DNA from 2 places in the Paenibacillus sp. FSL R5-0744 genome. Region 1 is predicted to be linked to the other one. Evidence: a T-box and tRNA genes for the amino acid it is inferred to sense, from the RefSeq annotation. Region 1 holds a T-box; the other holds one or more tRNA genes.
What was found. The T-box of region 1 lies ahead of metG (methionine--tRNA ligase). A T-box ahead of a tRNA ligase gene usually reads a tRNA of that ligase, here a tRNA-Met.
Positions count from the first base shown of each region.

Region 2: it encodes a tRNA-Met, which carries the amino acid that the T-box ahead of metG (methionine--tRNA ligase) is inferred to sense. The anticodon was not compared.

Region 1 is NZ_CP150228.1:4,953,793-4,958,270, forward strand. Features, by position in the region: gene MKY19_RS21990 (zinc ABC transporter substrate-binding protein) at 1-20, opposite strand, end outside; gene metG (methionine--tRNA ligase) at 241-2,253, opposite strand; T-box leader at 2,303-2,563, opposite strand; gene yidD (membrane protein insertion efficiency factor YidD) at 2,604-2,867, opposite strand; gene MKY19_RS22005 (Fur family transcriptional regulator) at 2,870-3,331, opposite strand; gene MKY19_RS22010 (stalk domain-containing protein) at 3,560-4,478, opposite strand, start outside.
Region 2 is NZ_CP150228.1:914,664-919,141, forward strand. Features, by position in the region: rRNA gene MKY19_RS04015 (23S ribosomal RNA) at 1-1,058, shown strand, start outside; rRNA gene rrf (5S ribosomal RNA) at 1,134-1,250, shown strand; tRNA gene MKY19_RS04025 (tRNA-Ile) at 1,309-1,385, shown strand; tRNA gene MKY19_RS04030 (tRNA-Asn) at 1,389-1,464, shown strand; tRNA gene MKY19_RS04035 (tRNA-Ser) at 1,470-1,562, shown strand; tRNA gene MKY19_RS04040 (tRNA-Glu) at 1,693-1,764, shown strand; tRNA gene MKY19_RS04045 (tRNA-Val) at 1,771-1,846, shown strand; tRNA gene MKY19_RS04050 (tRNA-Met) at 1,864-1,940, shown strand; tRNA gene MKY19_RS04055 (tRNA-Met) at 2,013-2,089, shown strand; tRNA gene MKY19_RS04060 (tRNA-Asp) at 2,115-2,192, shown strand; tRNA gene MKY19_RS04065 (tRNA-Gln) at 2,209-2,283, shown strand; tRNA gene MKY19_RS04070 (tRNA-Lys) at 2,291-2,366, shown strand; tRNA gene MKY19_RS04075 (tRNA-Leu) at 2,382-2,465, shown strand; tRNA gene MKY19_RS04080 (tRNA-Gly) at 2,472-2,546, shown strand; tRNA gene MKY19_RS04085 (tRNA-Arg) at 2,555-2,631, shown strand; tRNA gene MKY19_RS04090 (tRNA-Pro) at 2,662-2,735, shown strand; tRNA gene MKY19_RS04095 (tRNA-Gly) at 2,748-2,818, shown strand; gene MKY19_RS04100 (YdeI/OmpD-associated family protein) at 2,922-3,386, shown strand; gene MKY19_RS04105 (GreA/GreB family elongation factor) at 3,488-3,943, opposite strand; gene MKY19_RS04110 (sporulation protein Cse60) at 4,338-4,478, shown strand, end outside.

The sequences.
Region 1 (4,478 bases):
AGACTTATTCGTGACTTCATAGCAACCATTAAATTGATCTCCCTCTCAAATCGTAATCTTTACTATTAGAAGTATAATAGTAATCATTACGATAAGTCAACAATAAATCCTAATAAGATGATTCTGAATTTTATCCCTGCTTTTACGTTGAAAAAAGGAATGTTCCCACAGCCTAGCTGGCTGAAGGAGCATTCCCTTTCTTATATAACAATTACATATATAGATTCTACATAACGAATCTTACTTCACAATAGCTCCATTTGGCATGCTATCTGGAACTGTGGCGATGGTTAACTGATCACCTTTAGAAGCCGCTAAAATCATCCCTTGGGACAATTCTCCGCGCAGTTTCACTGGCTTCAGGTTCACAATACAAATCACTTTTTGGCCTACCAGCTCTTCCGGTGTGTAAAACTTCGCGATACCAGAAACGACTTGACGCTGCTCATAACCTAGATCCAGCTGCAGCTTCAGCAGCTTGTCGGCTTTCTTCACAGGCTCAGCTGCAATGACCTGAGCTACCCGAAGCTCAGCCTTGGCGAAATCGTCGATGCCGATCTCTTCTTTATGCTCTTCCTCAGGCTCGGATACCACAGGAGCCGCAGGTGCTGCTTCGGTCGCTTCAGTAGCCGGTTTACCAGCGCCCATGGCTTCGGCGATATAAGCTACCTCTTGCTCCACATCCAGGCGTGGAAAGATTGGATTGCCTTTCACCAGCTTTGTTCCTGCCGGAATCAGACCAAAGGTCTTGCCGCTGTCCCATGTCGTTAATTCACCAACTTCGATGCCAAGCTGTTCCCAAATCTTCGCTGGGGTTTGCGTCAAGAACGGCTGCAGTAAAATGGAAGCGGTGCGAAGACCTTCCACAAGATGTCTCATTACGGAAGCCAACTCAGCTGTTCTGCTCTCATCCTTAGCAAGCACCCAAGGCTGTGTCTCATCAATATATTTATTGGTGCGGCTGATAAAGATCCCGATCGCTGTTAGCGCTACGGAGAACTCCATTTTTTCCATCGCTTCTTCTACTTTGGCATAAGTATTCTCTGCCGCAGCTTGAAGCTCACCATCAAATGCTGTTACATTTCCTTCATACGCTGGAAGCTCTCCACCGAAATACTTCTCTACCATCGCACCTGTCCGGTTCAACAGGTTACCAAGGTCATTAGCAAGATCATAGTTAACCCGATCTACAAAGCTTTCCGGTGTGAATGTACCATCCGAACCAAATGGTACTTCCCGTAGCAGGTAATAACGAAGTGCATCCAGGCCGTAACGATCAATTAATGTAACTGGATCTACTACGTTCCCTTTGGATTTTGACATTTTGCCATCCTTCATGAGCAGCCAACCATGAGCAAATACCTTTTTCGGAAGAGGCTCACCCAGCGCCATTAGAATGATTGGCCAGTAAATCGTATGGAAACGGACGATTTCTTTGCCGACAATATGCACATCAGCAGGCCAGAAATTATCGTACAGACTACGATCCTCGGAACCGTAACCCAAAGCAGTAATGTAATTTGTCAATGCATCGATCCATACGTACACTACATGCTTTTCATCGCCTTTAACCTTAACACCCCAATCGAAAGTCGTACGGGAAACCGCAAGATCCTCCAGACCAGGCTTGATAAAGTTGTTGATCATTTCGTTTTTACGGGATTCCGGCAAAATAAACTCCGGATTCTCCTCATAAAATTGCAGCAATCGATCTGCATATTTACTCATCCGGAAGAAATAACTCGCTTCCTTCACCAGTTCAACCGGATGACCGCTATCAGGGCTTTTTGCACCAATGATTACGCCATTGTCATCTCGAACGATATCAACCAATTGTGTTTCTGTATAGAAGGTTTCATCCGGAATACTGTACCAGCCTTCATATTCGCCTTTATAGATGTCACCTTGCTTGAGCAGTCGATCAAAAATATCCTGAACAACCTTTTTATGACGCTCTTCCGTTGTACGGATGAAGTCATCATTGGAGATGTCTAGCTTGCGCCATAATTCCTTAATGCCAACAACGATGTCATCTACGAACTGCTGAGGGGTTTTACCTGCTTCCTCTGCCTTCCGTTCAATCTTTTGACCATGCTCGTCTGTACCTGTAAGATACCTTACATCATAGCCGCGTAGACGTTTGTAGCGGGCCATTGCATCTCCAGCTACGGTAGAATAAGCATGTCCGATATGCAGCTTATCACTCGGATAGTAGATAGGTGTAGTTAAGTAAAAAGTTTTCTTTTCGCTCATTGATTAATCATCCTTTCTTTCATAAAAAGACAAAAAACTCCCGCCCCTTTAATGGGGCGAGAGTATAACTCACGCGATACCACCCAAATTTCCTGTCTCTTCACAGAGATCAGGCTTCGCCAGTTCCCTCTCGGGAACTGTCCATTAACGCTGGAACACGCCGTTATCTTACGTGAACCTCAATTGCAGTTCCCGCTCGAACACAGTTCCTCCCGGACCATATTCAATCTAACGCTCCATACCGGCTTTCAGCTCGTTCCGGCTCTCTGTAATGGGCGTACCGATTTACTCATCCGTTCCTCGGAATTCATACTATTACCTGTGAATATACCCAATGGTAAGGGCTCGTGTCAAGTCGCGCGAGCAGAATCCTTCTTCGTGGGGTGTTCCTCAAGAGGCGGAACCGGATCAAGTCCCCCTGGATTGAAGGGATGGCATCTAGCAATCCGCTTGGCAGCAAGCCATGAACCTTTAAGTGGACCATGGACTTCAATAGCTTCTAGTGCATAGGCAGAGCAGGTTGGATAGAAGCGACAAGTGGCAGGCTTAATCGGGGAAATGTACTTGCGGTACACCCGAATGGGAGCCTGGATCGTTCTACGAAGGGTCGCCATTCTTAGACCCCTTTTTTGCGATTAGCTGCTGCGACTAGTTCTTCTTCCCGGTTCTCTTCACATTCCTTGCAATAACCGAACACCTCAAATTTATGCTTGACTACCCGGAATTGATCAGGAGTATCCGTTAAATTCATCGGGCAGAAATTAATCGGGTAGGTTTTCTCGCATTGAAGGCAGATCATATGATGATGGTGATCCTGATGATTACAGCTTCCCTTGAATTTCACTCCGTCTTCAAAGACGATTTGTTCAAGTACACCAAGCTCTTCCATTACACGCAGATTGCGGTACACGGTATCAAAGCTAAGTCCGCTATACTTGCGGCCCATATGCTCATAGACATCCTTCGCTGACAAATAACCCTTATTCTCGCCGAATAACTTGGCAAGCGTTTTGCGTTGGTCGGTGATTCGCAGACCTTGCCCCGACATGACCTCTAATATTTGTTCTGTCGACAGCATACGCTCATCTCCCATTAGATTTCAGTTCATTTCATTTATGCTTCACTCTCTTAATAATGCCCCAAAATAAATGCCCCGTCAATGAAACAACCAAGTGTATGAGCGTTCATCAGAGTAAAATCATACATTTAAATACAAAAAGTCCAGCTGAGTATTCCTTTGCGGAATATTCAGCCGGACTTTTATTTCAGGTGAATCCCAAATAACTTAATGGATGGACCTATTTTGTTATTTCTTCGCTGGCAGCGGTGTAACCAGGAAATTCACCGGCAAGTTACTACCAGAAGCTGCTGTGAACAAAATCTCCACGGAGCCGCCATAATCGCCAGTACGATAAATCACACTGTTCATGTCAGCACTAGAGAGACTTCCTGAATTCGGCATTTGTACGATTTGACCATTAACCATAACTGGTCCCATGTAATTACCGCCACGTGGATTAAACGTAATCAATGAATTAGGTGCAACACGGTCGAATTTGATTTTGTATAACACACCAAAATTACCTGCATTGGATGCTTCAGTACCATTCATTGGGTCTACACCGGTCAAATTCAAATCACTCGAATTGTCACCGAGAAGAAGTCTCGCAGGAGTTGTTCCTACTTCGTCGGTAACCGTGATGATGCGTGTAGAATCAGCATAAGTTCCTCGGTTATGCACCCCATCACGATCCAATATTGGAAGTGTAGGAAGTGTAGTTAGAGGATCTTTATTCGCTTCGATCATCATGACATTATATTCAATAGGATAATCGCTAAACAAATCCGCTTGGAGGGATACAATCTCGCCTGGTTTCATTGCAATTTTGTTTAGATCCGTAAGAATCGAGACGCTTTCTCCTGGTTGAAGGACCGTTGTCTTATAATGTTCCCTAGTAATCATAGACTTCCAGTAACGTTCCACAGACATTTTACCAGTGCCTTCTGGAAATGAACTTGGACCGCCAAAGCCTACATACTCTGTTGTAATTGTCGTAGGGTACAGATTGTTATTCTTAGCAATCACATACACCTTCGTTTTAATATTCATATTATTCTTATGGTGGACCAAGAAGCGAGTTCCGCCGAATGATGTTTCTTTATATGTGATTCCTTCCGTATTCACTGTTTCTGGACTATTACTGCGAATAAGGTTATATGGCTCA
Region 2 (4,478 bases), 2.8 Mb from region 1:
CCCGGTGCTGGAAGGTTAAGGGGAGTGGTTAGGGGTAACCCGAAGCTATGAACCGAAGCCCCAGTAAACGGCGGCCGTAACTATAACGGTCCTAAGGTAGCGAAATTCCTTGTCAGGTAAATTCTGACCCGCACGAATGGCGTAACGACTTGGGCGCTGTCTCAACGAGAGATCCGGTGAAATTTTAATACCTGTGAAGATGCAGGTTACCCGCGACAAGACGGAAAGACCCCATGGAGCTTTACTGCAGCTTGATATTGAATTTGGGTACGATCTGTACAGGATAGGTGGGAGCCGTAGAAATCGGAGCGCAAGCTTCGGTGGAGGCGCCGTTGGGATACCACCCTGATCGTATCTAGGTTCTAACCTAGTACCCTTACCGGGTACGGGGACCGTGTCAGGCGGGCAGTTTGACTGGGGCGGTCGCCTCCTAAAGAGTAACGGAGGCGTTCCAAGGTTCCCTCAGAATGGTTGGAAATCATTCGAAGAGTGCAAAGGCATAAGGGAGCTTGACTGCGAGACCTACAAGTCGAGCAGGGACGAAAGTCGGACTTAGTGATCCGGTGGTACCGCATGGAAGGGCCATCGCTCAACGGATAAAAGCTACCCTGGGGATAACAGGCTTATCTCCCCCAAGAGTCCACATCGACGGGGAGGTTTGGCACCTCGATGTCGGCTCATCGCATCCTGGGGCTGAAGTAGGTCCCAAGGGTTGGGCTGTTCGCCCATTAAAGCGGTACGCGAGCTGGGTTCAGAACGTCGTGAGACAGTTCGGTCCCTATCTGTCGTGGGCGCAGGAAATTTGAGAGGAGCTGTCCTTAGTACGAGAGGACCGGGATGGACGTACCGCTGGTGCACCAGTTGTTTCGCCAGAAGCATGGCTGGGTAGCTACGTACGGACGGGATAAGCGCTGAAAGCATCTAAGCGTGAAGCCCCCCTCAAGATGAGATTTCCCAATTAGTAAGACCCCTTGAAGACGACGAGGTAGATAGGTTGGAGGTGGAAGTGCAGTAATGCATGGAGCTGACCAATACTAATCGGTCGAGGGCTTATCCTATACTTAAAACGCAAATTCAATTCGGATTCAGTTTTCAGGCGACTCAAGCCTGAGCATTTACGATGTAAATGCCCGTTTGGTGGCGATAGCGGAGGGGTTCCACACGTACCCATCCCGAACACGACCGTTAAGCCCTCCAGCGCCGATGGTACTTGGACCGAAGGGTCCTGGGAGAGTAGGACGTCGCCAAGCGGACAACCACATTACCCGTGGTATTTTTTTTGCCCTTAATATTGATGTGTCTTAAAAAGGGCCTTTAGCTCAGCTGGTTAGAGCGCACCCCTGATAAGGGTGAGGTCGGTGGTTCGAGTCCACTAAGGCCCACCATATTCCCTGATAGCTCAGTTGGTAGAGCACTCGACTGTTAATCGAGTTGTCACAGGTTCGAGTCCTGTTCGGGGAGCCATTTATGGAGAGGTGTCCGAGTTTGGCCGAAGGAGCACGATTGGAAATCGTGTAGGCGCCACAAGCGTCTCGAGGGTTCGAATCCCTCTCTCTCCGCCATGAATTTACTTCCCTGTTAGGGATGAGAAGCCTTGGTGGTTCGTTGAAGCATAAGCTTCGTTAGGAATGCTTCGCAATCTCGATCGTAGTGAGAGTATCCCTCTCTCTCCGCCATAAAGTTTATTAGCATGGCCCGTTGGTCAAGGGGTTAAGACACCTCCCTTTCACGGAGGTAACATGGGTTCGAATCCCATACGGGTCATAACATGGAGGCTTAGCTCAGCTGGGAGAGCATCTGCCTTACAAGCAGAGGGTCGGGGGTTCGATCCCCTCAGCCTCCACCATATTCATTTAAGAACGACGCGGGGTGGAGCAGCCCGGTAGCTCGTCGGGCTCATAACCCGAAGGCCGCAGGTTCAAATCCTGCCCCCGCAACCAAATTTTCCTTAAGCATAATGTTTTGGGACTAGCTGGTTTAGTGTAAATGAATAGTATATAATTATTAAATGACGCGGGGTGGAGCAGCCCGGTAGCTCGTCGGGCTCATAACCCGAAGGCCGCAGGTTCAAATCCTGCCCCCGCAACCAATTTACTCTTATGCATTATGTCTATGGAACCGTGGTGTAGTTGGCCTAACATGCCTGCCTGTCACGCAGGAGATCGCGAGTTCGAATCTCGTCGGTTCCGCCATTTAGTTAATTATTGTTGGGGATTAGCCAAGCGGTAAGGCAACGGACTTTGACTCCGTCATGCATAGGTTCAAATCCTATATCCCCAGCCATTTATGAGAGCCATTAGCTCAGTTGGTAGAGCACCTGACTTTTAATCAGGGTGTCGAAGGTTCGAGTCCTTCATGGCTCACCATTATTTTTAAAGTGTGCGCGTGTGGCGGAATGGCAGACGCACCAGACTTAGGATCTGGCGTTTCACGACGTGGGGGTTCAAGTCCCTTCACGCGCACCATATTTTGCGGAAGTGGCTCAGCGGTAGAGCATCGCCTTGCCAAGGCGAGGGTCGCGGGTTCGATTCCCGTCTTCCGCTCCATAATTTTTGCGCCCTTAGCTCAGCTGGATAGAGCGTTTGACTACGAATCAAAAGGCCGGGAGTTCGAATCTCTCAGGGCGCGCCATTTTTATTACTAAGTAATTACATGTTTTGACGGGATGTAGCTCAGCTTGGTAGAGCACCTGGTTTGGGACCAGGGGGTCGCATGTTCAAATCGTGTCATCCCGATTTTATACCTTTGCGGGTGTAGTTCAATGGTAGAACTTCAGCCTTCCAAGCTGATAGCGTGGGTTCGATTCCCATCACCCGCTTATAATTAAGAAACATCTGTCTATTATAGGCAGGTGTTTTTTTTGTATAGTTACATTCATATGGATACAATAGAACTTAGGGCTTTTAGTTGAGGAGGTAGCAATGTTTGAATTTGAAGCTAAATTAGTGCGACCTGATGCAAGTGGGAGCTGGACTTATCTTAACGTCCCTTTTGATGCCGAACAAATATTTGAAACAAAGTCCAGAATACAGGTAAAAGGAAGTGTAAATGGAATCCCCTATAGAGGAACGCTTATGCCCCATGGAAACGGAAAGCATTTTATGGTGGTAAAGAAGGAACTACGGGATCTAGCCAAAGCTCAACCTGGTGATATTGTGCATGTGACGATGGAGCAAGATCATCAATTACGGGAGGTAGAAGCCCCAGAGGATTTCCTTGATGCGTTGAGTATCCATGAGCAGGCAGAAGCTTATTATAACGGTCTGGCTTATTCTTATCAGAAGGAATATGTATCTTGGATCGAAGCGGCGAAAAGACCTAAAACCAGAGCATCTCGTATCGAAAAATCAGTCAGTAAACTGGCTGAAGGATTGAGGCTCAAATAAAAGTATGAAGAAGTGCTTAGCAGGCTGAATAGATTAACAGCGTCCTCTTCCATAAGATTGGAAAGGGACGCTGTTAATGTTGGTGATATGTGCGAGTGGGCTTAAATAAGAACGGCCACCTCACCACAATTCACAAACTTAATACTTTCGATTTTTACTGATAACTCACCTGAAGGAATAGCTAGCTGACATGTACTGCCGATCTGAGCTAACAGCAGCTGCATGCCAATAGGCGAGAACATTGAAATCTTGTTATCATTGGGTTCTGCCTGGTTTGGAAATACGATGGTGTAGGTATCTGTAGTATTGTCGTCTAAGTAGCGTAGCTGAAGCTGACTTCCAATCAATACGAGTGAATTCAATTCTTCACCATTGAAACGGGAAAGTAATTGTTCCAGCTCGGAGCAATAACGGGACAACAGCGTTTCAGCATTACTTCTTTGTTTGCTTCGTTCCGGGAAATACTGATTTAGAAATGCGATTTTTTCCTCATCAAAATAAATAAGCTGCTGGACCAGTTGTGTCCTTGAGCCTTCATAAATTAGACTATGGTTCATAGTAGATTTCACCCCCTCTAAGTAGCACATTCTTTGCAAATTTGTTATGACGCGTTGCCATATTAAAATCCCTCCTATACAAATAGAGGTCCCCTGGAGGGAACCTTCTGATCAGTATAACAGCTTCTATATGTAAATCCAATCCATTTTGCAAAGGCAATAAATTCTTACTAAATATTGTATTTAAAACGTTTGACTATTGTATAGTTGGGTGCTATGATAGGCTGATGTTATAGGCATTTCGTAGAAAACTGCGGAATGCCTATACTATATTTCGAAGATAATTTTACATTAAATGTTACCAGGGGAGTGATACGCCATGTACATTTCGTTGAGTTCAACTATAGAATCTAGACATAAAAAGTAACTATAATTTATTAAAGGAGAGATCAGGATGATTCAAGTAAAAGAGTTTGTAGATGCTGATAATTCGTATGCTGAGAATAAGGCTAATGAGTTCTTGGCAGGGCTGCGTGAGGAACAGGTTGTGAATATCTGTTACGGTTCGGTAGTTAAATCTTCACGTGATGGGGCA